2 regions of the Duganella sp. CY15W genome follow, and region 2 is predicted to be linked to the other one. Evidence: riboswitches for the same ligand, from Rfam matches in the RefSeq annotation. Region 2 holds a riboswitch; the other holds the start of a gene.
What was found. Region 2 has a riboswitch for glycine ahead of gcvT (glycine cleavage system aminomethyltransferase GcvT). Riboswitches for the same ligand answer to the same signal wherever they lie in the genome.
Positions count from the first base shown of each region.

Region 1: it holds a riboswitch for glycine, as region 2 does, so the genes downstream of both, GTP58_RS11395 (D-amino acid dehydrogenase) here and gcvT (glycine cleavage system aminomethyltransferase GcvT) in region 2, are expected to answer to the same signal.

Region 1 covers NZ_WWCQ01000002.1:395,177-410,105, reverse strand. The annotation lists gene GTP58_RS11410 (serine hydrolase) at 1-473, shown strand, start outside; gene GTP58_RS11405 (diguanylate cyclase) at 475-2,196, opposite strand; gene panD (aspartate 1-decarboxylase) at 2,368-2,727, shown strand; glycine riboswitch at 2,755-2,844, shown strand; gene GTP58_RS11395 (D-amino acid dehydrogenase) at 3,027-4,244, shown strand; gene GTP58_RS11390 (Crp/Fnr family transcriptional regulator) at 4,302-4,919, opposite strand; gene GTP58_RS11385 (methyl-accepting chemotaxis protein) at 5,171-6,778, shown strand; gene GTP58_RS31725 (methyl-accepting chemotaxis protein) at 6,946-8,079, shown strand; gene GTP58_RS11375 (response regulator) at 8,093-8,461, shown strand; gene GTP58_RS11370 (lipid asymmetry maintenance protein MlaB) at 8,478-8,774, shown strand; gene GTP58_RS11365 (chemotaxis protein CheA) at 8,784-10,946, shown strand; gene GTP58_RS11360 (chemotaxis protein CheW) at 10,959-11,516, shown strand; gene GTP58_RS11355 (protein-glutamate O-methyltransferase CheR) at 11,530-12,339, shown strand; gene GTP58_RS11350 (chemotaxis protein CheD) at 12,336-12,857, shown strand; gene GTP58_RS11345 (chemotaxis response regulator protein-glutamate methylesterase) at 12,854-13,927, shown strand; gene GTP58_RS11340 (EAL domain-containing protein) at 13,930-14,929, shown strand, end outside.
Region 2 covers NZ_WWCQ01000001.1:1,270,469-1,285,397, reverse strand. The annotation lists gene smc (chromosome segregation protein SMC) at 1-949, opposite strand, end outside; gene GTP58_RS06080 (phosphatase PAP2 family protein) at 1,041-1,634, opposite strand; gene GTP58_RS06075 (glutathione S-transferase family protein) at 1,794-2,417, shown strand; gene GTP58_RS06070 (LysR family transcriptional regulator) at 2,418-3,305, opposite strand; gene GTP58_RS06065 (LysE family translocator) at 3,402-4,028, shown strand; gene GTP58_RS06060 (DUF1631 family protein) at 4,048-6,387, opposite strand; gene GTP58_RS06055 (hypothetical protein) at 6,643-6,849, shown strand; gene GTP58_RS06050 (ATP-dependent Clp protease proteolytic subunit) at 6,898-7,458, opposite strand; glycine riboswitch at 7,578-7,664, shown strand; glycine riboswitch at 7,677-7,787, shown strand; gene gcvT (glycine cleavage system aminomethyltransferase GcvT) at 7,842-8,963, shown strand; gene gcvH (glycine cleavage system protein GcvH) at 9,001-9,381, shown strand; gene gcvP (aminomethyl-transferring glycine dehydrogenase) at 9,451-12,345, shown strand; gene GTP58_RS06030 (helix-turn-helix domain-containing protein) at 12,452-12,778, shown strand; gene GTP58_RS06025 (hypothetical protein) at 12,787-13,023, shown strand; gene GTP58_RS06020 (hypothetical protein) at 13,052-13,465, shown strand; gene GTP58_RS06015 (methyl-accepting chemotaxis protein) at 13,462-14,929, opposite strand, start outside.

The DNA.
Region 1 (14,929 bases), on a different contig from region 2:
CGCTGTACTACCGCATCCTGGACCAGTACCTGAAAGTGCCGCCGTCCGACTGGATCAAGCTGTATGCGGACCAGGAGGCCGCCATGCACAAGGAAGAGCTGGAGCGCCAGGGCAAGGAAACCACGGCGCGCGCGGCCGCTTCCCAGCCCTCGCTGCCGCTGGCTTCCTACGATGGCGAATATGAGGACGCGTGGTATGGAAAAATCAGCATCCGCGAAGAAGGCGGCAAGCATGTGATGCGATTCGAGCGGACACCGGACCTGACCGGCGAACTCGAACACTTCCAGCACGACAGCTTCATCGTGCGCTGGAAGGAGCGCAACTTCAACGCCGACGCCTACGTGACGTTTGCGCTGAATCCGGACGGCAGTATCGAGCGCATGAAGATGGCGCCGATTTCCACCGAAACCGACTTCAGCTACGACTTCCGCGACCTGAACTTTACGCCAGTCAAAGCGGTCGAGAAGAAGTAACTCAGGCCGCGCTTTCCACGCGGTTGCGGCCTTTGCGTTTGGCGCGGTATAGCGCCAGGTCGGCCGCGTGCAGCAGATCATCCAGCGCGATCTGCGGGCCGGCGGCGCTGGCGACGCCAAAGCTGGCGGTCACGCGCAGGATGTGGCCGTCGGCCAGCGTCAGTGGTTCGCTGGCGATCGCGCTGCGCAAACGCTCCGCTAGCGCGCACGCCTGTTCCTGTGTGCAGTGCGCTGGCATCACCACAAATTCTTCGCCGCCGTGACGCGCCAGGATTTCGCCATCGCGCAGTTCTTCACGCACCACCGAGGCGACGCGGATCAGCACCTGGTCGCCCGTCTCGTGACCATGCGAATCGTTGACGGACTTGAAGTGGTCGATATCAAACAGCACCACGGCCAGCGTCTCGTTGCGCCCGCGCGCGCGGCGCAGCCGTTGCGTGCTGGCCGTGGTGAAAGCGCGGCGGTTGAGCAAACCGGTCAGGTAGTCGGTATCGGCGCGGCGGCGCAGCTCATCGATGAGGTGCTGGCGTTCCAGCTCCAGTTGCTGGCGTTCGATGCTGTTGGTGCGCAGCGTGGACAGGGCGCGCAGCATGTCGCCGATTTCGTCGGCGCGCTGCGAGCCGCTGGAGTCGCGCGAGTAGTCGCCGTTACCGAGGCGGATCACGGCGCGCGTGGCGCGCAGCAGCGGCACGATGACGCGGCGGCGCACTATCAACAGCAGCAGCGTCAGCGCCAGCAGGATCGCCACGCCGGATGAACACACAATCAGCAGCTCGGTGCGCGCATGTTCGTGATCGCTCTGGGCCTGCGTTTGCGCCTCCTGCAGCAGTTCATCGCGCAGCGACAGGATCGGTGTCATGGTCGGCACGTAGCGCTGTGCAAACTGGCCGGTGTCCATGCCGTAGTCGCGTCCCGTGCGACTGGCTGCTTCAATCCCCGCCACCAGTCCCAGGCCGGTACCGAAATAGATTTCATCGACGCGCGCCGTGACCGTGTTGAATCCGGCCGGATTGCCGCCATCCTCGCCCAGCGCCTGGATCTGCTGGCGCAACTGCGCCAGGCGGCCGCGCAGCATTTCCAGCTGCTCGTGCTCGGCGGGGACCAGCGCCTGGCGCTTGGCCAGCGGCACGGTCAGCACGGAGCCAAGCCGGCCCGCATATTCGCGCAGCTCGACGGCGTAGCGTGTTTTAATCAGCGTGCGCGAGATGCGCGGATAGGCGCGCTCGGACGCCAGCGTGTAGCCGCCGACAGCGTCGAGTGCCAGCGGCACCAGTGCGAACATCCGGCCAATGGCGTTTTTCAGCAGTTCCGGCGTGCGCTCGGCCGGTGCTGCGGACGCCAGCGTGTCCACCGTGTTGCGCGCCTCGGCCAGCGCCTGGTACAGGCTCGCCATCTCGACCGGATGCTGGGTGCCGAAATCGTTTTGCAGCTCGCGCTCGAGTTGGATCAGCGCGAGGTCGGTGGCGGCGCGCGCACGCGTCAGGCGGTCACGCCGGGCGGGATCAGCGGGCTGCCTGTCGCCCAGCAACGCGTTGACGGGGCCGCGTTCGAACGAGAGTTTTTCTGCCGCGATCATGGCGCGCTGTGTCAGGCGCAGCGCTTGCAGGCCGGCGCTGGTGTCGTCGTAATGCAGCCACGCTTCTCGCGTGATATGGCCCAGCATGCCGAGGACCAGCAACGCCAGCACGGCGGTGGACAGTGTCAGCAAGCGGGAAATTTTCATGAAAATGGATGAAGCAGTTTACAAGTAAACAATATGCCACAAAGCGGGGCCGAGCGGGGCGGGAATGCGGCACGGGCGACGGCAAATGGTACAATGCCGCCCTTGCGTCGCTGGCTTTGTCTGAGCAGGATGCAAAGCTTGAACGATTACTACCGAGGGAAACGAATGTCTATGCAACGAGTTATGCTGCGCGCCAAGCTGCACCGTGTGACGGTGACGCAGGCGGATCTGAATTATGAAGGTTCGTGCGGTATCGACCTGGACCTGCTGGAAGCGGCTGATATCTGGCCAAACGAAAAAATCGAACTGTATAACGTGAACAACGGCGAACGCTTCGCCACCTACGCGATTCCTGGCCTGCGCGGCACCGGCGAAATCTCGCTGAACGGCGCAGCGGCACGCAAGGCGCAGCTGGGCGACCTGCTCATCATCTGCACCTACGCGCCGATGACCGAAGCGCAGATCGCCGACTACAAACCGAAACTGGTTTTCGTCGACGCGCAAAACAAGATCACCAGCGTCAAGCAGTAAGCTGCAAGACCAAGTCGGCCCTGTGCCGAATTCTGGTCGGGAGAGACCACCATGGATGGTGGCGCCGAAGGAGCAACCGCCCCGGAAACTCTCAGGCAAAAGGACCGACCAGACCACTGTACTCTGAAGAGCCGCCGGCTTCGTCAGCCGGCGCACCGCAGGAGCAAGCGGCGCCATGCTAACGCTATGGCGCGGCGAATCTCTCAGGTTCCAAACAGAGGGGGCGTACCACTCGCATGGTGCGCTTGGTACTCCCACCCCTGACTGTTGATGGAGCCTGCTTCATGAATCAACCTGCACTGCACACGATTGCCGTCCTTGGCGGCGGCATCACCGGCGTGACCACCGCTTACGCCCTGGCGCGGCGCGGCTTTGCCGTCACCGTGTTTGAACGCCACCGCTACCCGGCGATGGAGACGTCGTTTGCCAACGGCGGCCAGCTGTCCGCCTCCAATGCCGAAGTCTGGACCCATCCTTCCACCATCGCCAAAGGCCTGAAGTGGATGCTGCGCAGCGATGCGCCGCTGCTGCTCAATCCTCGCCCGACCTGGCACAAGCTGTCCTGGTTTGCGGAGTTCATCGCCAGCATTCCCCACTACGAAGACAACACCATCGCCACCGCGAAGCTGGCGATCGCCGCGCGCCGCCATCTGTTCGACTGGGCGGAAGAGGAGGGCGTGGAGTTCGACCTGAAACAGCAAGGCATCCTGCACATCTACCGTAATCAGGCGGGCTTCGAGCACGCCGGCCGCGTGTCCGGGCTGCTGGCGGCGGGCGGTTTGCCGCGCCGCGCGGTCACACCCGATGAGATGCGCGCCATCGAGCCGGCGCTGCAAGGCAGCTACTACGGCGGTTACTACACCGAGAGCGATGCCACCGGCGACATCCACAAGTACACCAACGGCCTGGCCGCAGCGGCCGAGCGGCGCGGTGTGCGCTTTGTATGGGGCGCGGAAATCGGCAGCGTGGAAACCGACGGCCGCGTGGCCACGGTGCGCGTCGATCAGGATGGCCGCGAGGACCGCCAGTGCTTCGATGGCGTGGTGGTGTGCGGTGGCGTCGGCAGCCGCGCGCTGGCGGCGCAGCTGGGCGACAGGGTTAACGTTTATCCGGTGAAGGGCTATTCGATCACGGTGCAGCTGCAGGATGACGCCAGCCGCGCCGCTGCGCCGACGGTCAGCCTGCTGGACGATGAGACCAAGCTGGTGACCAGCCGCCTGGGAGCGGACCGTTTTCGCGTTGCCGGTACGGCGGAGTTCAATGGCATCAACCGCGATATCCGCGCGGACCGCATCCAGCCGCTGGTCGATTGGGTGCAGCAGTGCTTCCCGGGCGTGAGCACGCGCCAGGCGGTGCCATGGGCTGGCTTGCGGCCGATGATGCCGGACATGATGCCGCGTGTGGGAAGGGGCAAGCGGCCTAATGTGTTTTACAACACCGGTCACGGCCACCTGGGCTGGACGCTGTGCGCGGCCACCGCCGACCTGATTGCCGGTGTGGTGGAGAGCCAACACTAAGCTGGCTTGCCGCACAAGAAAAAGACGCCTCTGAACTGAATCTCGGGCGTCTTTTATTTATTTGCTACCGTCGATGCGCAGCAACTGCGACATGTACTGCGGCGTGATGCCAAGGAAGGATGCCACCACCTTTTGCGAGATGCGCTGCTCCAGGCCCGGATACTCGCGGCGGAACGCATTCAGGCGGCCCTGCGCCGGCGAGGCGTTCAGGTACAGGCGGCGGCTCTGGTCCATGATGCTGCACTGTGCTGCCGCCAGGTAGTAGTCGCGCAGATGGCTGTTGGCCTGATACAGCGCGCTCACTTGCGACCAGTCCAGGCGATAGCCATGGATGGCGGTTTCCGCCACCACAAAATTCAGCGCCGGATGCGATTCGCGCGAACGCAGCAAATCGTCGTGCGCGGCCACCGGTTCGCCGTCGGTCTGGAAGTGCAGCGTCACTTCGTTGCCCGCCTCGGTAATGAAGCCGGTACGCGCCACACCGCTGTGCAGCCAGTGCACATACTGGGCAGGCGTGCCGATGCGCTGCAGGTGCTCGCCCTTGCGCATGCTGAAAGGCGTGGCCAGCGGCGCCAGCAGGCGCGAGGCTTCGTCGTACAGTTCGGGCGTGACGCCATAGCGGCGTGACACGGCTTCGCGATATTTAGCGCGGTGTTCTAGGAATGCGTTGCTCATACTCAGTGGTTTAGGAGTGCGAATGGCCGGACGGACAATGTTGTATTTTAAATTCCGCTATGTAAATGGCCGTACAAATGAATTTGAAAGTGTAAACGTTTTCACAGTCCCTGGCTCAATATTTGTTGCAGATTAGAATGGAAATTTAAAAATATTTTAAACTTAAAGCAGTTTAACAAATTTCGCCAAGCATGAATTTCGCTGAACTTTAGGGTTACTATTGAAGAACAATTCGACCCTTGGAGACCGGCATGAAAATCACTGATCTCAGCATTGGCAGGCGCCTGTCGTTTGGCTTTGCCGTTGTGCTCGCCATACTCATCCTCAACACCGGCCTCGGCATCTATCGCCTGCAAGGGGTGGCGACCGCGACACGCGCGATGATGGAAACGCCGCTGGCCAAGGAGCGTCTCATTTCGGACTGGTACCGGATTGTATTTGCCGGTATCCGCCGCACCACCGCTGTGGCCAAGAGCGCCGACCCGGCGCTGGCCACCTTCTTTGCCGAGGAGGCCAAGAATTCCACGGCCTACGCCCAAGGCCTGATCAAGAAAATCGAAGAGCTCACCAGCGGCGAGGACAAGCGGCTCATGGAAGAGCTGGTAGAAACCCGCAAGCTGTATGTGAGTTCGCGTGACGGCGTCATGAAGGCCAAGGCGGCCGGTGACGCCGACGGCGCCTCGCGCCTGCTCGAGCAAACCTATCTGCCTGCCGCCAAAACCTACGAAACCATGCTGCAGAAAATTCTCGACCAGCAGCGCAAGTCGATTGACGAAGCGGCCACGCGCATCGACCAGGTCGCCACGGACAGCCGCAACCTGCTGCTCTTGCTGGCCGTGCTGGTGGTGGCGTTTGGCGTGGTGTTTTCATGGTGGCTGACGGCGGGCATCACGCGGCCGATCAACGAAGCCGTGGCGCTGGCCGAGTCGGTTGCAGAAGGCGATCTGGTTGATCGCAGCAACCGTTCCGCCAGCGACTACAGCAAGGACGAGCCGGGCAAGCTGCTGCATGCGTTGAACCGCATGTCGGGCAGCCTGGTGCGTATCGTCGGCGATGTCCGCAACGGCACGGACAGCATTGCAACCGCGTCGTCGCAAATCGCGGCCGGCAATCTGGACCTGTCGTCGCGCACGGAACAGCAAGCCAGCTCGCTCGAGGAAACCGCGTCCTCGATGGAGGAGCTGACCAGTACCGTCAAGCAGAATGCCGACAACGCGCGCCAGGCCAACCAGCTGGCGTCCAACGCTGCTGAAGTGGCGCAGCGCGGCGGCGCGGTAGTCTCGGACGTGGTGCAGACCATGGCGTCGATCGATGCCTCGTCCAAGAAAATTGTCGACATCATTGGCGTCATCGATGGCATCGCTTTCCAGACCAATATTCTTGCCTTGAATGCCGCCGTGGAAGCGGCGCGTGCCGGCGAACAGGGGCGCGGCTTTGCGGTGGTGGCGTCCGAGGTGCGCAACCTGGCGCAGCGCTCGGCCAGTGCGGCAAAAGAGATCAAGACCCTCATCGACGACTCGGTCGGCAAGGTGGAAGCAGGCACGCGCCTGGTTGGCCAGGCTGGGAGTACCATGGAAGAAGTGGTGAACAGCATCGGCCGCGTTACCGCCATCATGGGCGAGATCAGCAATGCCAGCGTCGAGCAGACCCATGGCATCGAGCAGATCAACCTGGCGATCACGCAAATGGATCAGGTCACGCAGCAGAACGCGGCATTGGTGGAAGAGGCCGCCGCAGCGGCCGACGCCATGCAGGTGCAGGCGGCCAAACTGGCGGAAGCGGTGAGCATTTTCAAGCTCGGCGATGCTGCGCCGCAGCGGCCTGTATTGCGCGGCGCGGCGCGGCCATTGCTCGCGTAACTATCATCGGTTGTATTGGTGCAACAGGCTTCGCATTCATGACTACATGATGGCGCGGGCACGGCATTCTGCGCTACAGTGGGACTACCGGAGGCGCTGCCCCAGCGGCGCCCGGAACAACAGTGGGGTGGCGTCCAGTGAAGAATCAAACCGGGATCAGTAGCAAAGTGATAGTGCCGTTCGGCTTTGCCGCAGCGGGTGCGTTGGGAACCGTCGCCGCAGGCTGGAGCGCCTGGGGCTGGTACACCCTGATCTGGGCAGCGCTGCTGCTGGGCGCTGCAGCGTGGCTCACGCGCGATACGGGTTTCAGCCCCGCCAGCGCCACCGGCGACAACGCCATGATCGATGATTACCTGGATGGGCGCGACCGCTTTGCCGACGCGGTGCTGCCCGTCTGGTGCCGCCATATTGAAAACTCGCGCGCGCAGATGGAGGAAGCGATCTCCGATCTGGCGTCGCGCTTCTCCAGCATCGTCGACAAGCTTGACAGCGCGGTGCATGTCTCCAGTGCCGACAGCAAGGGCGACCACTCCATGACCGAGGTGTTTGCGCACAGCGAACAGCGTCTGGGCTCGGTGGTAACCTCGATGAAATCCGCCATGTCATCCAAGCACGCCATGCTGGCGCAGATCCGCGACCTGGAACGCTTTACGCGCGAGCTGCGCGGCATGGCGGAAGGCGTGGCCAGCATCGCCGCGCAAACCAATCTGCTGGCGCTCAACGCGGCCATCGAGGCGGCGCGCGCCGGTCCGGCCGGCCGTGGCTTCGCGGTGGTGGCACAGGAGGTGCGCCAGCTGTCGATGCGCTCGGCGGAGACGGGCAAGGAAATTTCCAACCGCGTGAATCTGATCAGTACCGCGATCCTGGCGGCCAGCCAGGCCGCCGAGCAATCGAGCGAAGCGGAAGACAAGTCCATGCAGTCGGCGGAAGGCATGATCGACGCCGTGCTGTCCGAGTTCCGCCAGATGACCGACTCGCTGGTACAGTCCTCCGACCTGCTCAAGCAGGAGAGCATCGGCATCCAGGGTGAGGTGGGCGAGGCGCTGGTGCAGCTGCAATTCCAGGACCGCGTGAGCCAGGTGATGACCCACGTGCGCCACAACATGGAGAACTTGCCAGGACTGCTGCGCGAGTATCACGAGCGCTATGAGACGAACGGGGTGCTGGAAGCGCCGGACCCGGACCGTCTGCTGAGCGAACTGCAGAAGACCTACGCGATGGCCGAAGAGCACGCGGTACACAGCGGCATCAAGCACGCGGCGCCTACCGCCGCTGCGGCCGACGAAATCACTTTTTTCTGAAGGTAGAGAAGATATGGCAAAAACCATCATGGTGGTCGATGATTCGGCCTCTTTGCGCCAGGTAGTGGGCATTGCGCTCAAGGGCGCGGGATACGAGGTGATTGAAGGACGCGATGGCGTCGATGCGCTGTCCAAATGCACCGGACAGAAAATTCATCTGGTGGTGTGCGACGTGAACATGCCGAATATGGACGGCATCACCTTCGTTAAACAATTCAAGCAGCTGCCCAACTACAAATTCACGCCAGTCATCATGCTGACTACCGAATCGCAAGAGAGCAAGAAGGAAGAAGGCAAGGCCGCAGGCGCCAAGGCCTGGGTCGTCAAACCATTCAAACCGGACGTGCTACTGGGCGCCGTCGCCAAGCTGGTACTGCCATAATTTTGCGGAGGCTGCGATGGCCGATGAAGTCAACCGTATTGCCCTGGACGGCGAACTGACGATCTATCGCGCCGCCGATCTGAAAGTGCTGGTGCTGGACGCGCTGCGCAAGACGCGGATACTGGAAATCGATTTGTCCGGCGTGACGGAGCTGGACACGGCAGGCTTGCAAGTGCTGATGCTGGCCAAGCAGGCCGCTGCCGCCGACCAGCGCACGCTGCACCTGGTGCAGCATAGCCCCGCCGTCGTAGAAATCTTCGAGATGCTGGACCTGGTCGCCTTCTTTGGCGACGCCGTGCTGATACACGCATAAGGAATAGCCATGAATCTGGACGACGCACTACAGACCTTTATCGCTGAAAGCCGCGAGCTGCTGGAGGAGATGGAGAACGCGCTGCTCAATGTCGACCTGGCGGGCGACCAGAGCGAGGCAATCAACGCCATCTTCCGGGCCGCCCATACCATCAAAGGGTCGGCGGGCCTGTTCAGTCTCGATCACATCGTCGCCTTCACCCACGTGGTGGAGAGCCTGCTGGACAAGGTGCGCGACGGCAGTGTGACGCTCAACGATGAAATGGTGGTGCTGCTGCTGTCATGTTGCGACTACCTGTCGGCCATGATGGACGGCCTGGCGGCGGGCCGCGTAGACCAGGACCCGGACACTGCGCCGGAAGGCGAGATGCTCAAGGAGCAGCTGCATCGCCATATGGATGGCGAGGCGGCGCCGCAAGCGGTTCCCGCCGCGCTGGCAGTGCACGCGGAGCCTGGCGTGGAACGCATCGACCAGGAGCGTGGAGATAGCGACTACTGGCATATCTCGCTGCGCTTCGGCCGCGGCGTGCTGCAGAACGGCATGGACCCCATCGCCTTCCTGCGCTACCTGGGCAAGCTGGGGCGCGTGGTGGGGATTGCGACCTTGCCGGATGCCCTGCCGCCGGCCGATGAGATGGATGCGGAGCTGTGCTATCTCGGTTTCGAAATTGCCTTTGACAGCAGCGCCGACCGCGAGGAGATTGCCGGCGTGTTCGAGTTTGTGCAGGATGACTGCGAAATCCGCATCATCCCGCCGCACAGCAAGGTGTCCGAGTATGTGAACCTGATCCGCGCGCTGCCGGAGCAGAAGGTAAGGCTGGGCGAAATCCTGGTCCGCTGCGGCAGCGTCACCGCGCATGAACTGGAAGAGGCGCTGAATCAGCAGTCCGGCAAGCAGGAAGACGCGCCGGCCCAGCAGCTGGGCAGCATCCTGGTTGGCGCGGGCAATGTGCCGCCGGTGGTGGTGGAGGCGGCGCTGGCCAAGCAGAAGCAGGTCAGCGAGCAGAAGGCGCAGGAAAGCCGCTCCATCCGCGTCGATTCGGACAAGCTGGATCGCCTGATCGACCTGGTGGGCGAACTGATTATCGCTGGCGCGCGCGCCAACATGATCGGCCAGCATATCCAGAACACCGAGCTGCTGGAGTGCACCTCCACGCTGACGGGACTGGTGGAAGACGTGCGCGATGCGGCGCTGGAGCTGCGCATGGTGAAGATCGGCGCCACCTTCAACCGCTTCCAGCGCGTGGTGCACGACGTAGCGCGGGAACTGGGCAAGGACATCGGCCTGATTGTCGATGGCGAGGATTCGGAGCTGGACAAGACCGTGGTGGAAAAAATTGGCGATCCGCTGATGCACCTGGTGCGCAACGCCATGGACCATGGCATTGAGCCGGCCGAAGTGCGGGTGGCGGCCGGCAAGTCGGCCAAGGGCATGATCAAGCTGAACGCGTTCCATGAATCGGGCAGCATCGTGATTGAAGTCAGCGACGATGGCGGCGGCCTGCGCAAGGAGAAGATACTGGCCAAGGCCATCGAGCGTGGCCTGATCGACCCGGAACGCAAACTCACCGACAGCGAAATCTACAACCTGATTTTCGAAGCCGGCTTCTCGACGGCGGAAAAGATCACCAACCTGTCCGGCCGTGGCGTCGGCATGGATGTGGTCAAGCGGAATATCCAGGCGCTGCGCGGCAGCGTGGACGTCGGCAGCAAGGAGGGCCAGGGCACGACGGTGACGGTGCGGTTGCCGCTGACGCTGGCCATCATCGACGGCTTCCTGGTGCAGGTGGGATCGTCGGTGTTTGTGATCCCGCTCGACATGATCGAAGAGTGCATCGAGTACGCCACCGAGCCGGGACAGGACTACACCAATTTGCGCGGCCAGGTGCTGCCGCTGGTGCGCCTGCGTGAGCTGTTCCGCATCGGCGGCGCCGGCACGCGGCGCGAGAGCATCGTGGTGCTCAAGTTCGGCAATCACCGTGCGGGCCTGGTGGTCGATACGCTGCTGGGCGAATTCCAGACCGTGATCAAACCACTGAGTCCGATGTTCAGTGAAGTGAAGTGCATCAGCGGCTCCACCATCCTGGGCAGCGGCGAGGTCGCCCTGATACTGGACGTGGCGGCACTGATGCATACCGTCGGCGGCAAGGGCGCTGTCGCGCTGGCAGCGTAAGAGAGGAGCAGCATGAGCACTATCGATACCGCCAATGTGGTCACCTACGGCAGCAGCGCGATTGTGGCCCTGCAGAGCGGCGCCGCGCTGCCCAGCCAGTTCCTGACCTTTATGCTGGGCGAGGAACAGTACGCGGTCGGCATCCTGCACATCAAGGAGATCATCGAATACGGCAGCCTGGCCACGGTGCCCATGATGCCGGATTGCGTGCGCGGCGTCATCAACCTGCGCGGTGCGGTGGTGCCGGTGATGGATTTGTCGGCGCGCTTCGGCCGCGCGCAAAGCACCATCGGCAAACGCAGCTGCATCGTCATCGTTGAAACCGAAGGCGGGGAGAGCGACAGCAAGCAGGTGCTGGGCATGCTGGTGGACGCGGTCAACGCCGTGGTGGAAATCGCTGCCGCCGATATCGAGCCGGCGCCGTCGTTCGGCACGCGCATCCGCCCCGATTTCATCGCCGGCATGGGCAAGTACAACGGCCGCTTTGTGATCCTGCTCGATATCGAGCGCGTGCTGTCGAGCGAGGAGATTGTTGACATGGCGCGCGGCACCGCTGCCGCCGTGGCGTGATGGGTGGGATCTTATGGCCGTGGCGATGATCACCGACCGCGAGTTCGTCCAGTTCCAGCGTTTCATTTACGATGCTGCGGGCATCACCATGGCCAATGGCAAGCAGGCGCTGGTCAGCGGCCGTCTGGCCAAGCGCCTGGCGCACTATCAGCTCGACAGCTATGGCGACTATCTCAAGCTGCTGGAAAGCCGCGCGCAGCCGGCCGAGCTGCAAGTGGCGGTGGACCTGCTGACCACCAACGAGACTTACTTCTTCCGGGAGCCCAAGCACTTTGCATTGCTGCGCGATCTGGCGCTGGAAGCGCGCGACAAGAACCGCGCGCTGCGCGTGTGGAGCGCGGCCAGTTCCAGCGGTGAAGAACCCTACAGCATTGCCATGGTGCTGGCCGATGTCTTTGGCGAGGACGGCGGCTGGGAAGTGCTGGGCACCGACATCAGCACACGCGTGCTGCAGCGCGCGCGCAGCGGCCACTATCCCATGGAGCGCGCATCGCAGATGCCGCCGGCTTACCTGAAGCGTTTCTGCCTCAAGGGACAGGGCAGTGAAGCCGGCACCATGCTGATCGACCGTTCGCTGCGGCAGCGCGTGCAGTTCCAGCACCTGAACCTGAATGCACCGCTGCCCAAACTGGGGACGTTTGACGTGATCTTCCTGCGCAACGTGATGATCTATTTCAGCCTGGAGACCAAACGCCAGGTGGTGGCGCGGCTGCTGGCGCAATTGCGTCCCGGCGGCTATTTCCTGATCGGCCATTCGGAAACGCTGAACGACATCAACGATACGCTGATCGCAGTGGCGCCTTCGATTTATCGCAAGCCATGACGGAGCCTAAACTCATCGATATCTTCCTGATGCCCGGCGATTATTTCGTCGGCGATGCGCAGTACCGCGTGCGTACGCTGCTGGGCTCTTGCGTGTCGATCACGTTGTGGCATCCGGGGCGCCGCATTGGCGCGATGTCGCACTTCCTGCTGCCGGGCCATGGACGGCGCAGGCAGGACCGGCCAGCCGACAAGCCGGGCATGTATGGCGCGGATGCGATGCAGTTGCTGGTGGACGGTATGACGCAGCATGGGGTGCCGCTGATTCAGTGCCAGGGCAAGATCTTCGGCGGCGGCGCCATGTTTCCGCGCAATGAGAAGGTACGCGATATCGGCATGCAGAACGGCGACTTTGCGCGCGAGATGCTGCAAAAGCATGGCATACACGTGGTGTCCGAAAGCCTGTTCGGCGAAGGGCATCGTCAATTAATCTTCACCATCCGTAGTGGCGAGGTGTTGAGCCGGCAGGTTCCGCCAGAACCGGGATGGGGCGGTACGGGAGCAAGGACACAGGAATGAGTGATATCAAGGTCATGATCGTCGATGATTCCGCCGTGGTGCGGCAGGTGCTGAGCGGCCTGCTGAACGCGGCGGCGGGCATTACCGTTACCCATGCGGTGGCCAACCCTTTGCTCGCCATGGAGCGCATGAAGGTGCAGTGGCCGGACGTCATCGTGCTTGACGTTGAAATGCCGAAGATGGACGGCATCACCTTCCTGCGCAAACTGATGACCGAGCATCCGACACCAGTGGTGATCTGCTCGACCTTGACCGAGAAGGGCGCGCAGACGTCGGTGGAGGCGCTGACGGCAGGCGCAGTTGCGATCATCACCAAGCCGCGGCTGGACCTGAAGCAGTTCCTGCACGATAGTGCGGATGAACTGGTGTCTGCCGTGCGCGCTGCCGCGGGCGCCCATGTGGGCAAGCTGGCCAACCGCCCGGCGCCGCCACCCGTGACGGCCAAGCTGAATGCGGATGCGGTCCTGCCGCCGATGGAAGTACGGCCGATGACGGCGACCACGGAGCGCGTGGTGGCGATCGGCACATCGACGGGGGGTACGCAGGCGCTGGAAGAAGTGCTGACCTCACTGCCGCGCGTCTCACCCGGCATCGTGGTGGTGCAGCACATGCCGGAAAAATTCACGGCGGCTTTTGCGGCGCGGCTGGACAGCGTGTGCGAAGTGCGCGTCAAAGAGGCTGCCAATAACGACCGGGTCCTGCAGGGTCAGGTGCTGATCGCGCCGGGTGGCAAGCACATGCTGCTGCGCCGCACCGGGGCGCAGTATTTTGTCGAGGTGGTGGACGGCCCGCTGGTCAACCGCCATCGGCCGTCGGTGGATGTGCTGTTTCGCTCCACCGCGCGCGCGGCAGGCGCCAATGCACTGGGCGTCATCATGACCGGCATGGGGGACGACGGTGCGGCCGGCATGCTGGAAATGCTCAAGGCTGGCGCGCGCACGGTGGCGCAGGATGAAGCCAGCTGTGTGGTGTACGGCATGCCGAAGGAAGCGGTGAAGCGCGGCGGTGTCGAGAAGTCGGTGCCACTGAGTGCGATCTACCGCGAAATCCTGCAACAGCTGCAGTACTGAACATGAACACGCCACCGCTCACCGACATCACCGTTGCTGACGCGCCCTCGTGGGCCGGCCGCCGCGTGCTGGTCGTCGAGGACAGCGTGGTGCAACGCGGTTATCTGGTGGGCTTGCTGCGCCAGCTGAACTTCGGCGAGATACTGGAAGCGGGTGACGGCAACGAGGCCATGCAGGTGCTGGAGCGCCAACCAAGCCCGTTGTATCTGGTGCTGACCGATCTGGAGATGCCGGGCATGGACGGCATCGAGCTGACCTGCCAGCTGCGTGAACGCCGCCTGACGGAAAACCTGATCGTCGTCAGCGCGCGTGATCCGCGCCTGCTGGAGATCATCGAGAACATGGCGTGCGAGGATACTTCCATGGGCTTGCTGGGCACCCTGCTCAAGCCGGTGCAACTGGACTCGCTGACGCAACTCCTGTGCAAGGCCGGTGACCGTGGCAGCGACTGCGCCCCGCTGGCGGCGCCGCAACTGCCGCAGGCTTCGCTGGAGGAGCTGGCGCAGGCGCTGACGCGCAAGGAGTTTGTGCCGTACTTCCAACCCAAGGTCGCCATGCAGACCGGCCACCTGAAAGGTGTGGAAGCGCTGGTGCGCTGGAACCATCCGGAGCGCGGCCTGCTGGCTCCGGCGCACTTCATCGATACGCTGGAAGGCCATCCCCTGATGGCGGACTTCACGATCGACATGGTGCAGCAGGTACTGGAGCGCATACTGGACTGGCAAAGCCACGGCTTGCCGCCGCTTACGGTGTCGGTCAACCTGTCCGCCGACAACCTGGCCGACCGCAGTTTTATCGACCGCCTGATTGCGCAGATTTCCGCATCCGGCGTCAAGCCCGCATCGCTGGTGTGGGAAGTCACCGAAACCAGCGTGATGCGCCAGCTGTCACAGGCGCTGACGAATATGGGCCGCTTGCGCCTGATGGGCTTTGGCCTGGCCATGGACGATTTTGGCATCGGCTATTCGTCCATGCAGCAATTCGCGCGCTGCCCGTTCACGG
Region 2 (14,929 bases):
AACGGCTACGCGACTCCACCACGAATTTGATCTGCGCTTCCAGGCTGCCGATTTCGGCGTTGGTCTGGTACAGCGCACCCTGCGCCGTGTGCAGACGGTCGCCGGCGGCAAAGTGCGACTGGCGCATCTGCTCCAGCGACAGCTCGACGTTGCGCAGCTTGGCGGTTTGTTCTTCCAGATCGTTCTGCGCCTGCTCGACTTCGCGGAAATACTTCTTTTGCTCGTTCTCCGCCTCGACCTTGCGCAGCAGCCAAAGCAGCTTTTGCTTCTCTTCCTGGTCTGCCTGCAGCTGATGGAATTTGGTGGCGACGGCGGCCTGGCCTTCCAGTTTTTCCAGGTTGGCATTCAGCTCGCGCAGGATGTCTTCCACGCGCAGCAGATTCTCGCGCGTGTCGTGCAGACGGTTTTCTGTTTCGCGGCGGCGTTCCTTGTACTTCGAAACGCCGGCCGCCTCCTCCAGGAATACGCGCAGTTCTTCAGGACGCGATTCGATAATCCGCGAAATCATGCCCTGGCCGATAATCGCGTAAGCGCGCGGCCCCAGGCCGGTGCCAAGGAAGATGTCCTGGATATCACGGCGCCGCACCGGCTGGCCGTTGATGTAGTAGGTGGAGGTGCCATCGCGCGTCAGCGTGCGCTTGACGGCGATCTCGGCGTACTGGCCCCACTGGCCCGCTGCCTTGCCCGCATGGTTATCGAACACCAGCTCCACCGATGCGCGGCCAGCCGGCTTGCGGTTGGTCGAGCCGTTGAAGATCACGTCCTGCATGGATTCGCCACGCAGCTCCGACGCTTTTGATTCGCCCAGCACCCAGCGCACGGCATCGATAATGTTCGATTTGCCGCAACCGTTGGGACCTACGACGCCAACCAGCTGACCCGGCACCTGAAAATTGGTGGGATCAACGAAAGACTTAAATCCCGACAATTTGATGGAAGAAAGACGCACGTTGTTATCTGGTGTGTGGGCTGTAAAATTTCACAATAATACCATTTTGCGCATCATATCAGGCCGGAAAGCGTGCAACGTTGCACGGCCCTCAGTGCTGCTGCGTCAGCTGTTGCTGCGGGTTGTGCCACATCTGCCGGGTGAAGGGCTGGTCGCGGCCGGACAGATACAATGCGGCCTGCGTGATCCATTGTTCGGCCGGAATCGGCTCAACGGTCGGCGCCACCAGCAGCACGGGAATACACAGCACCACCAGCACGCGGCTCAAGGCCATGTGGTGCTCGGTGCTGGCATACCAGATGAAGACTGCAGCCACCAGCAGGCCAAGCAGGCAACCCGTGACGGACTCGGATGTCGAGTGCGCTTGCACATACACGCGCGAAATGGCGATCAGGACGGCAAGCAGCACGCCCGCCAATGTACCCAGCTGGCGTGCCCACACTGGCGAGGACCGGGTCACCAGATAGCCGGCCACCGGAAAGACTGCGGCAGCGCGCATCGCATGACCGCTAAAGCCGGCAAACTCAACCGACGCAACCCCGACACCCCAACCGATAAAGGCCATTTTGGTAATGACGACCAGCGCCATGCCGGTACCAAACAGCAGCGCCCAGATGGCGGTCAGGCGCCAGGACTTGCCAGCCAGCAGCCAGACCACGATGGCGACGCCGATCGGGCCGGTCACCGCAAGACTACCTATTACACTTAACCAATGCCACCAAAAATACATACTGCTCCTTATTTTGCACCGCACCATCTATTAGACCACATACGCAAGCATTATAGCGAAGCATTACCTGAGGGCAATGCGACCTGATCGGCCAAGCCGTGGCATACTGCCCGCATGCTGACCCTACTTGGAAAATCGACCTCAATCAATGTGCGCAAGGTGCTGTGGACTTGCGCTGAAACCGGCCAGGCCTACCAACTGGAACAGTACGGCGGCGGCTTCCAGCCGACCGGCACGCCGGAATTCCTGGGCCTGAATCCCAACGGCCTGGTGCCGGTCGTTATCGATAACGGCCAGGCACTATGGGAATCCAACACCATTTGCCGCTACCTGGCGGGCAAGCACGGCCGCACGGACCTGCTGCCGGTTGAGCCCATGGCGCGCGCCCAAGTGGAGAAATGGATGGACTGGCAAGCCACGGAACTGAACAACGCCTGGCGCTATCCCTTCATGGCGTTAATTCGCGGCAGCGCCGAGCACCAGGATCCGGCCATGATCGCCAGCAGCACCAACACCTGGAACCGGCTGATGGCCCTGCTGGATCAGCAGCTTGCCGCTACCGGCGCCTACGTGTGCGGCGACGCCTTTACGCTGGCCGATATCGTCCTCGGACTATCGCTCAATCGCTGGCTGTCCACCCCTGTCGCGCGGCCGGCGCTGCCCGCGCTGCAGGCCTGGTCGCAGCGCCTGATGGAACGCCCTGGCTACGTCCAGCACGGCGCCAACGGTACGCCGTGATCACGCCAGGCCGAAGTTCTCCACCACGAAATCGACAAAGGTGCTGAGCTTGGGCGTGGTCTGCCGACCGCGCGGATAAATCAGATGCAAGGGCCGCAGCGGAGGCATGTAGTCGCACAGCAGCGGCACCAGCCGGCCCTGGGCGATTTCTTCAGCCACGACGATTTCGGGCAGCATCGCCAGACCAAAGCCATTCAGGGCCATCTGCTTGACCGCCTGGCCGTTATTCGAGCGGAAGCGGCTCGGCTGCGGCGATGGCAGCGCGCCATCCGGCTGTCCCAGGCGCCAGCGCACCACACGGCGCCAATGCAGAAAGTCCAGACACTGGTGCTGCGCCAGATCGGCAGGCGTGGCCGGCGTGCCGCACCGTGCCAGGTAGGCTGGCGCGCCGCAGATCACCATGCCATATGGCTTGAGCGGGCGCGCGGTCAATGTCGAGTCATCGAGCCGGCCGATGCGGATGGCGGCATCCAGCCCCTCCTCCACCAGATCGGAAATGCGCTCGCTGAGATCCAGGTCCACGCTGACCTCTGGATGCGCCGCCATATAGGCCGGCAACAGCGGCGCCAGCAAGGCGCTGCCAAACGCCACGGGCGCACTGATACGCAAGTTGCCGCGCGCACTGCTGCGCATCGCCAGTGCGCCCGATTCCGCACTCTGCACGTGGGCCAGTATCTGGCGGCATTGCTCGCAATACTGCTCGCCGATTTCGGTCAGGCTCTGACGGCGCGTGGTGCGGTTCAGCAGCCGCGCGCCGAGGCGCTGCTCCAGGTCGGCAATATGCTTGCCCACCATGACCACCGACATCTCAAACGCCCTGGCCGCCGCCGTAAAACTGCCCGCTTCCACGACGCCGACAAACACCTCCATGCTACGCAGCCTGTCCATGATTATGAATTACCAGTTAAAGATATTGTAAATATTAAAGTATTTATCGTTGACTGGTTTAAAACCATACTGAGTCTTTACTTTCTGGAGTACAAGATGAGCTTTTCGACCTGGCTGCTATTCCTGTCCGTTTCAATGGCTGCCGCTTTTAGTCCTGGTCCAGGCGTGCTAATGGCGATCTCCACCGCGTCGAGCCAGGGTGCGCGGCGTGCGTTTTACAGCTCGGCCGGCAATGCGCTGGGCGTGTTCATCGTTGCGACGACGGCGGTGACGGGACTGGGATTGGTGCTGAAGGCGTCCGCGCTGGCGTTCGGGCTGCTCAAGCTGGCCGGCGCCGCGTATCTGGTGTATCTGGGCATCCGCCTGTGGCGCAGCGCCGGCCAGCAGAGCGCAGCGCAGGCGCTGCAGCCAGCGGCGGAGGAAAGCCGCCTGAGCACCTTCCGCGCCGGGCTGCTGGTGGCGGTCAGCAATCCCAAAGCGATCCTGTTCTTCACCGCGATCTTCCCGCAGTTTATGCCGCCGGACCACATCGATCCGCTGCGCTTCCTGCTGCTGACCGCCACCTTCACTGCCTGCACGCTGCTGTCGCACTTCTTCTACGTGAACTGCGCATCCTGGTTGAAGCGCAATATCGCCAGCAGCGCCAAGCGCCGCCGCCTGGCCGGCCGCAGCGGCGCACTGGTGTTTATCGGGATGGGTGGCGCACTGCTGACGGTGCGCTAGACGCGGCTCAATCCGCGGCTTAGCCGACGGCGGCCATGTCCGGATCGTTGCCGGCGCCGCGCGACAGCGCCTGGGACAGCGCCACCGCCACCACGCCGTCCGCACGCAGCACCTGCGCGCGGCCTTCGCCAAAGCGCCTGGCCAGCTCGTCGCCGGACATGGAGAACGCCTCCTGCCGCGCGGCGGTCGAGAAGATGTACAGCGTTCGGCGTGGACTGATCCACGCCAGTTTGACCTTGCGCTGACTGCCATCGTCCTGCGCGAATTCCAGCCACATGCCGCGTACCAGGCCATCGACTTCGACGATGGCGTCTTCAGCGCCGGGGTCGGGCGCCTGTTCGCTAAGTGCCTGCACTTCCGCTTCCGCCTTGGCCTGCAGTGCCAGCCGGCGCTCGGCCGCCTGCCGCGCGACCTGCATGGCAATCTCCACCTGGCGTTCGGGCGAGAGCTCCAGCGGCGCCCGAACGATGGACGCGTGACACTCGGCCAGTTCGGCAAAGAACTGCAACCGGTCGGCATCCTGCCACTTGATCACATCCAGCCATTTATTAAGCGTCGCGAGCAGGCCGGGCAATTTGGCGATGAGCTGCTTGCGTTCCTCCGGCTTGATCTTGGGACGCACGCTCCAGATCAGGTCATCCATGGTGCGGGTGGCGTTGTTGACGGCGCCCGGCTTGTCGTCCTCAATGCTGTAGGCGATGGTCAGCACGGCGCTCCAGCGCTGCTCGAGGAAGGCTTCCACCACGGCGATCACTTCGCCCGTACCGATCCGCAGCGCCACCGCGTTTTTGGCCAGCTTGTTCGACTCCGCCATTTTTTCCTGCTTGAGCGCGGCCGCGATGGGCGCGGCTATCGCGGCGGCAGCGGCCTTTTCTTCGGCCTGAATCTGCGCTTCCAGCTCGTTGACGGCTTCGGTGAACACCGACAGTTCGTGGTCGTAATCGCGGCCCACGCGGTCAACACTGCGCTGCATGGCCTGGAACAGCGGATCATCCGGGCCTTTGCGCTGCTCCCAGCCCATGCGCGACAACAGCTCCAGCAGGCGGCGGGCCGGATGCGCTTCCTGGAAGAAGAAGTTCTTGTCCACCAGCGCTGCCTTCAACACAGGGACCTGGAGGAAGCGTATGAGCTCGCGGATTTCCGGCGAAATGCTCTGGTCGCGGAACACGGTATCAAACACGGCCGACAGCAGATCAATGGTGCTCTCGTCGGTGCGCGACAAGCTCCCCTGCGGCATGCTTTGCTTCAGACTGGGCAGGTAGAACACATTGCCCGGGCCTGGCGCCGGCGCCGCTTTTTGCAGGTCCGCCAGATAGGACAACAAAGGCTGCCTGGCGCCGATCTGCGACTGCCGCTGAACCTCTTCATTGGTCGCCGCGCCAGTATGGAAGCCCTGCGCCGGTCCCTGCGCCCAGGCGCCGGCTGGCGTCACAGCGGTTGCGCGAGTTACCGCATTCGGCTTCCAGTGGCTGTCCGCGGTCAGCGCGGACGCGGGCAAATCCGGGATCGTCAAGTCCGCACCCTGCAGCATGCCGCTGGCGATGCCGTCGACAATCTGCCCGGCCGCCGATCCCGCCACATCACTGGCAGCAAAGAACTGGCGCAACTGCTGCGCCAGCGCCGCCTGATTGGTGCGCGACCTGGCGGCAGGCGATGCCGCGCCATCCGATTTGCGGCGCTGGTAGCCCTCCACCGGTCCCGGCAGCACGCCCTTGGTCTGCAAGGCCAGGCTCAGCGCCGCCAGCATCGGGCCGATCTCGATAAACATGCCGGGCTTGAGCAGCGGCTGCAGCAACCCGGCCGCCTCCTCTTCCGTATCGAACTCGCTCCACGCCTGCTGCAAGGCGGTGAGGAATACCTCCGGCCGGAACGGGTTCTGGTTGACGCGCAGGATCTCGCGGTCCAGCAGAAACGCCAGCCGCACGTTGAGCGTCTGCAGCGCATCCGCATACAGCGCTTCAAATGGCTTGCTGACGCCGCTCATGGCCACCTTGCTATCCATCTCTTCCAGCGACACCAGCGACAGTGGCCCGGCGGCGGCGCGCGCCTTGCCTTTGACGCCTGGCGCCAGCTCGGCGATCTCGCGCCGCAACGCTTTTTCCAGCGCAGTGGTGGCCAGATGCAGGAACGCATAGTTGCGGTTGCGTAGCTGATTACCGGCGCGGAGGCGCTGCTGTATCAGCCGCGCGTCGCCGTCCGTGGCGTCGATCAGCGCGCCGGCCAGCTTGTTGGCCAGGTCCAGGTACTGGTCGCCCGCATGCTTGACGGCGATGCCGATCAACTCCTCCAGCAAGGCATGCCGCGGCGACACCGTCTTGGGCGTGGTCAGCGGTGCGGCGGTTGTCGGCGTTGCAGTCATGGCGGCCTTGCGGAGTCAGGTCAGGCGTACCCTCACATTCTCACATTGCATTTCCATAAAGCAATGGATGAAAACCAAGTATGTGCAATTTTTGGTGTATTTTGCCGAGTTCCCGCAACGCCGGCCGACAAGCCATGCTCCTACACGCCACCAGGGGGTATTCCGATAGCTGGACTGCTGCTGAAAACGCATCATGGCGTCACCAGAAACGTTAAATCGTTTCTGGCGTTCTTTAACTTTCGTAAAGGAATCAAAATGAACGCGAATCAAAAAGGCAACAGCAACAGCAATAGTGGCAGCGGCAGCAAGCAAGGCTCCAACCAGGGCAGCAACAAGCAATCGGGCAACGCCGGTTCGTCCAGCGGCTCGCGTACCGGCACCCAGGGCGGCACCCATGAGCAGCATGTGGAAGCTGGCCGTCAAAGCCACAAAAATGACGGCAACAAGGCCGGCAACCGCTAAGTAGACATTCGGCGGTGCATGCGGCGCCTGGTGGCGCCGCATTTGTTTTCAGATATTGGTGATGCGTTGGCCGGCTGGCGGCACAAAGTCCTCCACCCCATTCACCAGATCGACCTTGAGCGCTTCCGCCGCCGTCAGGTGCAGGTCCGAATACTCATGCACGCGCCAGTGCTCATCACTGAGCTGAACATGGCTGCGCAGGATTTGCTCGGTGCGCGCATCGTCGGCCTGCAGGCCTTCCACGATAATGCGCAGCGCGTCAGGACGGGCGCCATGCGGCGCGCTGGCATGCGACTTGTGCACCATGAAGCGCGCGGTGTCGCTGGCATAGCGCTCGGCCCCGGCCAGGAACAGGATCACGGCAATCGACGCCACGGCGCCGGCGTTGTAGGTGACGATCTTGATCGGCAGCTTGCTCAGGTAGTTGTACAGGCAGATGCCATCGCTGACATAGCCGCCGTTGGACTGGATCAGGATATGGGCGGTCGTGATACGGTCTTCGCTCATGTCGGCAACCGCGTCAAACACGCGGCGCACCATGTCGCTGTTCACATCACCGGACAACGTGAACCACGCATGTCCCTCGTAAGTAGTTTGGTCTTGGCTCATCGGTGGGCTCTCAATTAGTGTGATTAATTCTAGCAAATTGTCGTTTTTACCGTTTTCCCCGCTTCATTCGTGCGCAAGGCGCCAAGATTGACTTTCATGCCCTTCTGGCATATATTCTCGAGTCTTGATCGGGAGAGGGCAAACCAGCGTTGCCGCCGAAGGGGCACTACCCAAAAACTCTCAGGCAAAAGGACCGGTCAAGGGGCCATAAAAAACGTGGCTCAAACTCTGGAGAGAGATTGCAGCAGCAATCCACCGAAGGGGCGTGCGGAAAACGAGGACATCCCCCGTTCCGCTATCTCTCAGGTACCAAGGACAGAGGGGTTGCAACATGATGGAATCATCGTCATTCCCTGTTAACCCCTTTTCGTTTGGACCGTACCATGACGCTCAAAGCTACTCCCCTCAATAACGCACACCGCGCTGCCGGCGCCCGCATGGTCGATTTCGGCGGCTGGGATATGCCAGTCAACTACGGTTCCCAAATCGAAGAGCACAACGCCGTGCGTACCGACGTCGGCATGTTCGACGTGGCCCATATGTGCGTGGTCGACATCAAGGGCGACAATGTGCGCACCTTCCTGCGCGGCCTGCTGGCCAACAACGTCGACAAGCTGCAGGTATCGGGCAAGGCGCTCTACTCCTGCATGCTGAACCCACAAGGCTTCGTGATCGATGACCTGATCGTCTACTTCATCAACGAGAGCTGGTTCCGCCTGGTGGTCAACGCCGGCACCGCAGAAAAAGACGTGGCCTGGATGCAGGCGCATAACCAGGCCACCGGCAGCGGCCTGACCATCACCCAGCGCCGCGACGGCGACAATGCCATGGCGCTGATCGCCGTGCAAGGCCCTAACGCCCGCGCCAAGGTATGGCAAGTGATCCCTGAATCGAAAGAAGGCACGGCGGACATGAAGCCGTTCAACGTGGCCTTCGCACAGAGCGCCACCTTCGGCGAAGCGATGATCGCCCGCACCGGCTATACCGGTGAAGATGGTTTCGAAATCGGCGTCGCCGCTGAACAGGCCGAGCACCTGTGGAACGCGCTGGTCGCCGCCGGCGTCAAACCGGCAGGCCTGGGCGCGCGCGACACGCTGCGCCTGGAAGCCGGCATGAACCTGTACGGCCAGGACATGGACGAAACCGTGAACCCGCTGGACGCCGGCCTGGCATGGACCATCGACCTGGTCTCCGAGCGCGACTTCATCGGCAAGGCAGCCCTGCAAGCCATGGGCCAGAACGCCCAGTTCGTGGGCCTGATCCTGCGCGAAAAAGGCGGCGTGCTGCGCGCCCACCAGAAAGTGGTGGTGGCGGGCACCGACGCCACCGGCGAAATCACCAGCGGCACCTTCAGCCCGACCATGCAGCAGGCGATTGCGCTGGCGCGCGTGCCGAATGGCGTCAACGTCGGCGACACCGTCCACGTCGAAATCCGCGACAAGAAACTGGCCGCGTCTGTGGTTAAATTGCCGTTCGTACGCAACGGCAAAATCCTGGCCGTATAAATCAACATATTTCACCTCTCGATCCTTGGAGCCTTACATGAACATTCCTGCAGACCTGAAGTACACCGAATCCCACGAGTGGGTACGCGCTGAAGCCGACGGCACTGTCACCGTTGGCATCACCGAGTACGCGCAGGACGCACTGGGCGATATCGTCTTCGTCGAGCTGCCAAAAGTCGGCACCACCTACGCCGCCGGCGACGACGCCGCTGTCGTGGAATCGGTCAAAGCCGCCAGCGACATCTACGCGCCAATCGCAGGCGAAGTCGTGGCCGTGAACGACGCCGTGGTCGACGCACCGGAATCGATCAACGAAGACGCTTACGCCAACTGGCTGTTCAAGATCAAGCCAGCCGATGCTGCCGCGATCAACGGCCTGCTGGACGCAGCTGCCTACGGCAACAACATCGGCGGCTAATCCACGCCACCAGGCCAGCCTTGCGCTGGCCTTTTTTGTTTTCCCCTCTCTCGTTAGCCCTGACAAATCATGACCCGCACCAGCCTGACCCAACTCGAAGCGCGCGACGCCTTCATCGCCCGTCACATCGGCCCTGACGCCGCCGAACAGCAGGAAATGCTGTCGGTACTCGGCTACGCCACGCGCGCAGCCCTGATCGACGCCATCGTGCCTGCCAATATCCGCAACAAGGCCGACCTGCCGCTGGGCGCTTACGCGCAGCCGATGCCGGAAAACGAAGCGCTGAACAAGCTGAAAAAAATCGCGTCGAAAAACAAGGTGCTCAAGTCGCTGATCGGCCAGGGCTACTACAACACGCTGACGCCTAACGTCGTCCTGCGTAACATTTTTGAAAACCCGGCCTGGTACACCGCGTACACCCCGTACCAGCCAGAGATCTCGCAAGGCCGACTGGAAGCCATCCTGAACTTCCAGCAGACCATCACCGACCTGACCGGCATGGGCATCGCCAACGCGTCGATGCTGGACGAAGGCACCGCTGCTGCGGAAGCCATGACGCTGATCCAGCGCGTGAGCAAATCGAAATCGAACGTGTTCTACGTTGCCGACGACGTGCTGCCACAGACCCTGGAAGTGGTGCAGACCCGCGCCAAGCCGCTGGAAATCGACGTCAAGGTATTCCATCCGGCCGAACTGGCTGCGGTGGGCGACTGCTTCGGCGTGCTGCTGCAATATCCAGGTGTGAACGGCAATGTGCGCGACTACAAGGCCGACGTGGAAGCCATCAAGGCCAAGGGCGCGATGGTGGTTGCCGCCGCCGACCTGCTGGCGCTGACCATGCTGACGCCACCGGGCGAATGGGGTGCGGACGTGGTGGTCGGTAACTCGCAACGCTTCGGCGTACCGCTGGGCTTTGGCGGCCCGCACGCCGGCTACATGGCGACCCGCGACGAATTCAAACGCTCGATGCCAGGCCGCCTGGTAGGCGTGACCATCGACGCGCAAGGCAACAAGGCTTACCGCCTGGCCCTGCAAACCCGCGAGCAGCACATCCGCCGCGAAAAAGCCACCTCCAATATCTGCACCGCACAGGTACTGCTGGCAGTGATGGCGTCGATGTATGCCGTCTACCACGGCCCGAAAGGCCTGCAGCAGATCGCCAAGCGCGTGCACCGCCTGACCGGCGTGCTGGCGTCGAACCTGAAGACCCTGGGCTATACCATCACCAACGACAGCTGGTTCGATACCCTGACCGTGTCGGTGAAAAACGCCGAACAGCTGCACGCATCGGCCCACTCGCATGGCGTCAACCTGCGCGTGATCGACGCCACCCACGTCGGCGTATCGCTGGACGAAACCACCACCCGCGAAGACATCGCGCTGCTGTGGACCGTGTTCTCGCACCCGGTCGGCGGCCCTGCCCACGGCCCGGACTTCGACACCGTGGAAGCTGCTGTCGAGCGTTCGTTCCCGGATGCGCTGGCCCGTACTTCCGCGTACCTGAGCCACCCGGTATTCAACCGCTACCACTCGGAAACCGAGATGCTGCGCTACCTGCGCTCGCTGGCCGACAAGGACCTGGCGCTGGACCGCACCATGATCCCGCTGGGTTCGTGCACCATGAAGCTGAACGCCACCAGCGAAATGATTCCAGTCACCTGGCCGGAATTCTCGACCATCCACCCGTTCGCGCCGGAAGCGCAAACCGTGGGCTACCGCGAGATGATCTCCTCGCTGGAAGAGATGCTGTGCGCTGTCACCGGCTACGCCGCCATTTCCCTGCAGCCTAACGCTGGTTCGCAAGGCGAATACGCCGGCCTGCTGGTGATCCAGGCTTACCACCAGTCGCGTGGCGAAGGCCACCGCAACATCTGCCTGATTCCATCGTCGGCGCACGGCACCAATCCGGCATCGGCTTCGATGGTTGGCATGCAGGTGGTGGTTACCGCCTGCGACGCCAACGGCAACGTGGACCTGGCGGACCTGAAAGCCAAGGCGGAACAGCACTCGAAGAACCTGGCCTGCGTCATGGTCACCTACCCTTCGACCCACGGCGTGTTCGAAGAAGGCATCCGTGAACTGTGCGAGATCATCCACAGCCACGGCGGCCAGGTCTACGTTGACGGAGCCAACATGAATGCACTGGTCGGCGTAGCTGCACCGGGCGCGTTCGGCGGCGACGTCTCGCACCTGAACCTGCACAAAACCTTCTGCATCCCGCACGGCGGCGGCGGTCCAGGCGTTGGTCCGATCGGCGTTGGCGCGCACTTGGCCAAGTTCCTGCCGAACCAGCGTTCGACCGGCTATATCCGCGACGACGCCGGCATCGGTTCGGTATCGGCCGCACCATACGGCTCGGCGTCGATCCTGCCTATCTCGTGGATGTACATTGCCATGATGGGCGCGGAAGGCCTGACCGCAGCAACCGAAACCGCAATCCTGAACGCCAACTACATCGCGCGCCGCCTGTCGCCGCACTTCCCTGTGCTGTACGCGGGCCACGATGGCCTGGTGGCGCACGAGTGCATCATCGACCTGCGTCCGCTGCAGGATGTCACCGGCATCTCGAACGAAGACGTGGCCAAGCGCCTGATGGACTTCGGCTTCCACGCACCGACCATGTCGTTCCCGGTACCGGGCACGCTGATGATCGAGCCGACCGAGTCGGAATCGAAGGTCGAGATGGACCGCTTCATCGACGCCATGATCGCGATTCGCGGCGAGATCGCCAAAGTGGAAAGCGGCGAATTCGACAAGCTGGATAACCCGCTCAAGTTCGCACCGCACACTGCGGAAGTGCTGACTGCCGATGTCTGGGACCGCAAGTACTCGCGTGAAGTGGCGGCCTACCCGGTGCCATCGCTGCGCAAGCAAAAGTACTGGCCGCCAGTCGGCCGTGCGGACAACGTCTACGGCGACCGTAACCTGTTCTGCGGCTGCGCGCCGATGAGCGACTACGAATAAGCTAGCCTCCACTAGCCCCAAAGCCCGGCCATGTGCCGGGTTTTTTTTATTTTATTTTTATCAAAAAGTGTTTGACTCGCTTACACCTGTCAGATATTCTTTACACATGAAATCAAAACATCTCACTGGTGATCGATTGCTGGCGACGCTGGCGGCGCTGTCGAACCCACACCGCTTGCGGGTGGTGGCGGCGCTGTCCACGGGTGGCCGCAACTACGTCAGCCAGCTGGCCCGTGAGCTGAATCTGAGCCGTCCCTTGCTGCACCTGCATTTGCAGAAGCTGGAGGAGGCTGGCCTGGTCACGAGTCAGATGGAGCTGTCGGACGACGGCAAGGCGCTGAATTACTTTGAAGTGGCCGATTTCGGCATCGAGCTGACCCCGGAGATGATCGCGGCGGCAGCGAAAACCCTGTCTAACAACTCTGAGAACTGAAGGTCATCATGTCTGAACATATCTACCTTTTGACGATCGGCCTGCCGCTGGCGACCGTGCTGCTGATCTTCGGCATGCGCTACCTGGCCGCCATGAAGCAGGCGCGCATCCGCTACGACAACGAGGAATCCTACCGCGAACTGGCGGAGAAAGCCGTCGCCGCGCAAGCAGAAACCGCAGCCGCACTGGCAGACCTCAAGGCCCGTGTGGCCAGCATCGAGAAAGTCCTGAAAGAAGTCGAATAATATAAACATCAACCAGAGGAGCCTGACCATGCCACACGTATCGCTGTTTCGCCTGTATTCGCTGAGAGCTGTCTATCTGATTATCGCGCTGGGTCTGGCGCTGGTGGTATGGCCAAGCGTGCTGCATCACGCCGAGCCGTGGGGCCTGTCGCAAGGCGTGGTCAAATGCATGCTGGCGGCCTTTAGTCTGCTGTGCGTCATCGGCATCCGCTACCCGCTGCAAATGCTGCCGGTGCTGATGTGGGAACTGACCTGGAAAACCATCTGGCTGCTGATCGTCGCCCTGCCCGCGTGGCAAAGCGGCACCATGGATGAAGCCACCATGGGCACCTTGATCGAATGCTCGGTCGCCATCATCATCCCGCTCGCCATGCCATGGGGTTACTTCTACGCCCACTACATCCAGAAAACCGGCGACCGCTGGCGCGCTGCCACCGCTTAGGTACGCACGGAGGCCAGCCGCAGGCGCACCACGCGGGGACTGCCGGCGGGGCGGCTGGTGTCGGGCGGCTCGGCGCCTTCGTCCAGTTTGAAGATGGCGACGGCTTCGGACAGATAAGCGGCCTGCCGTTGCAGGCTGCTCGCGGCGGCGGCGGCTTGCTGGACCAGCGCCAGGTTCTGCTGGGTGATCTGGTCCATGCTGACGATGGCCTGCTGCATGCCCAGCACACCTTGCGTCTGCTCGCCGCTGCTTGCGCCGATCTGACCGATGATCTCGCCCACCTGCCGCACGGTGGCCACGATTTCCGCCATATTGTCGCCCGCCTCCTCCACCGAGCGCGTGCCGCTATCGATAGCCACCGCCGACTCGCTCATCAACGCCTTGATCTCCTGCGCTGCCGACGCCGAACGTTGCGCCAGCGAGCGCACTTCGCCCGCGACCACGGCAAGTCCATGGCCATGTTCCCCCGCGCGCGCCGCTTCCACCGCCGCGCTCAGGGCCAGCATATGCGTCTGCACCGCCAGGCCATCGATCACGCCGACGACTTCCACCACCCGACGCGAACTGCCGCGTATCGATGCCATGGTCACCACCAGCCGCTGCACCACGCTGCCGCCACGCGCAGCGAAGCTGTTGGCGCAGTGTGCCAGCTGGCCCGCCAGTTCGGCATGCGATGCGGTCTGCGCCAGCTGACCGCTCATCAGCTGCATCGCTGCATCAGCGTCCTCCAGCGAACCAGCTTGCGTGCGGGTGCGGCGCGTCAGCACCGAGTTGCCCTGGGCGATCTCGCGCGAGGCATGGTCAATCGACTGCGCCGACGCCAGGATGGTTTTCAGCGTGGTGTTCAGATTACGGATGCTGGTGTCGAGCGCGCGCGAGGTTTCGGCGATTTCATCACGGCCATACACGCGCTGGCGGACGGTCAGGTTGCCCTCGGCCAGATCCACCGCCGCCGCACCGATCTCGCGCACTTCTTTGAGCATGGCGTTACGCACCGCCATCGTCACCAGCAGCGACAAGGCAATCGACAGCGCCACCACAATCGGCATCCAGGTCGACAGGATGCGGAAATCCATCTCCGCATCCGCGTAGGCGCGTTCGCTCAGGGACTGCTCCAGCCGCGACAGTTCTTCCAGCCGCTGCGCCACCACGTCAAACGCCCGCTCGGCCTTGGACATGGCGTTGGCAGCCATCGATTGATCGACCATCGCCAGCTCGATCACATCCTCCATTGCCTTCACATACAGCGTGTGCGCTGCTTGCGATTGCGCCACGAAGCGGCGTTCGGCGGGATCGGACTGGGTGGCCATCTCCAGCTGCGCGAACTGGCGGTCCAGTCCCGCATGGCGCAGATGAAGGTCGCGCACCAGCGCATCCACACGCGGCGTGGAAAAACTGGCGTTGATCCACGTGAGCAGCTGGTAAATTTCGGTATGCGCCTTGTGCGCGCCCGCCACCAGGTCG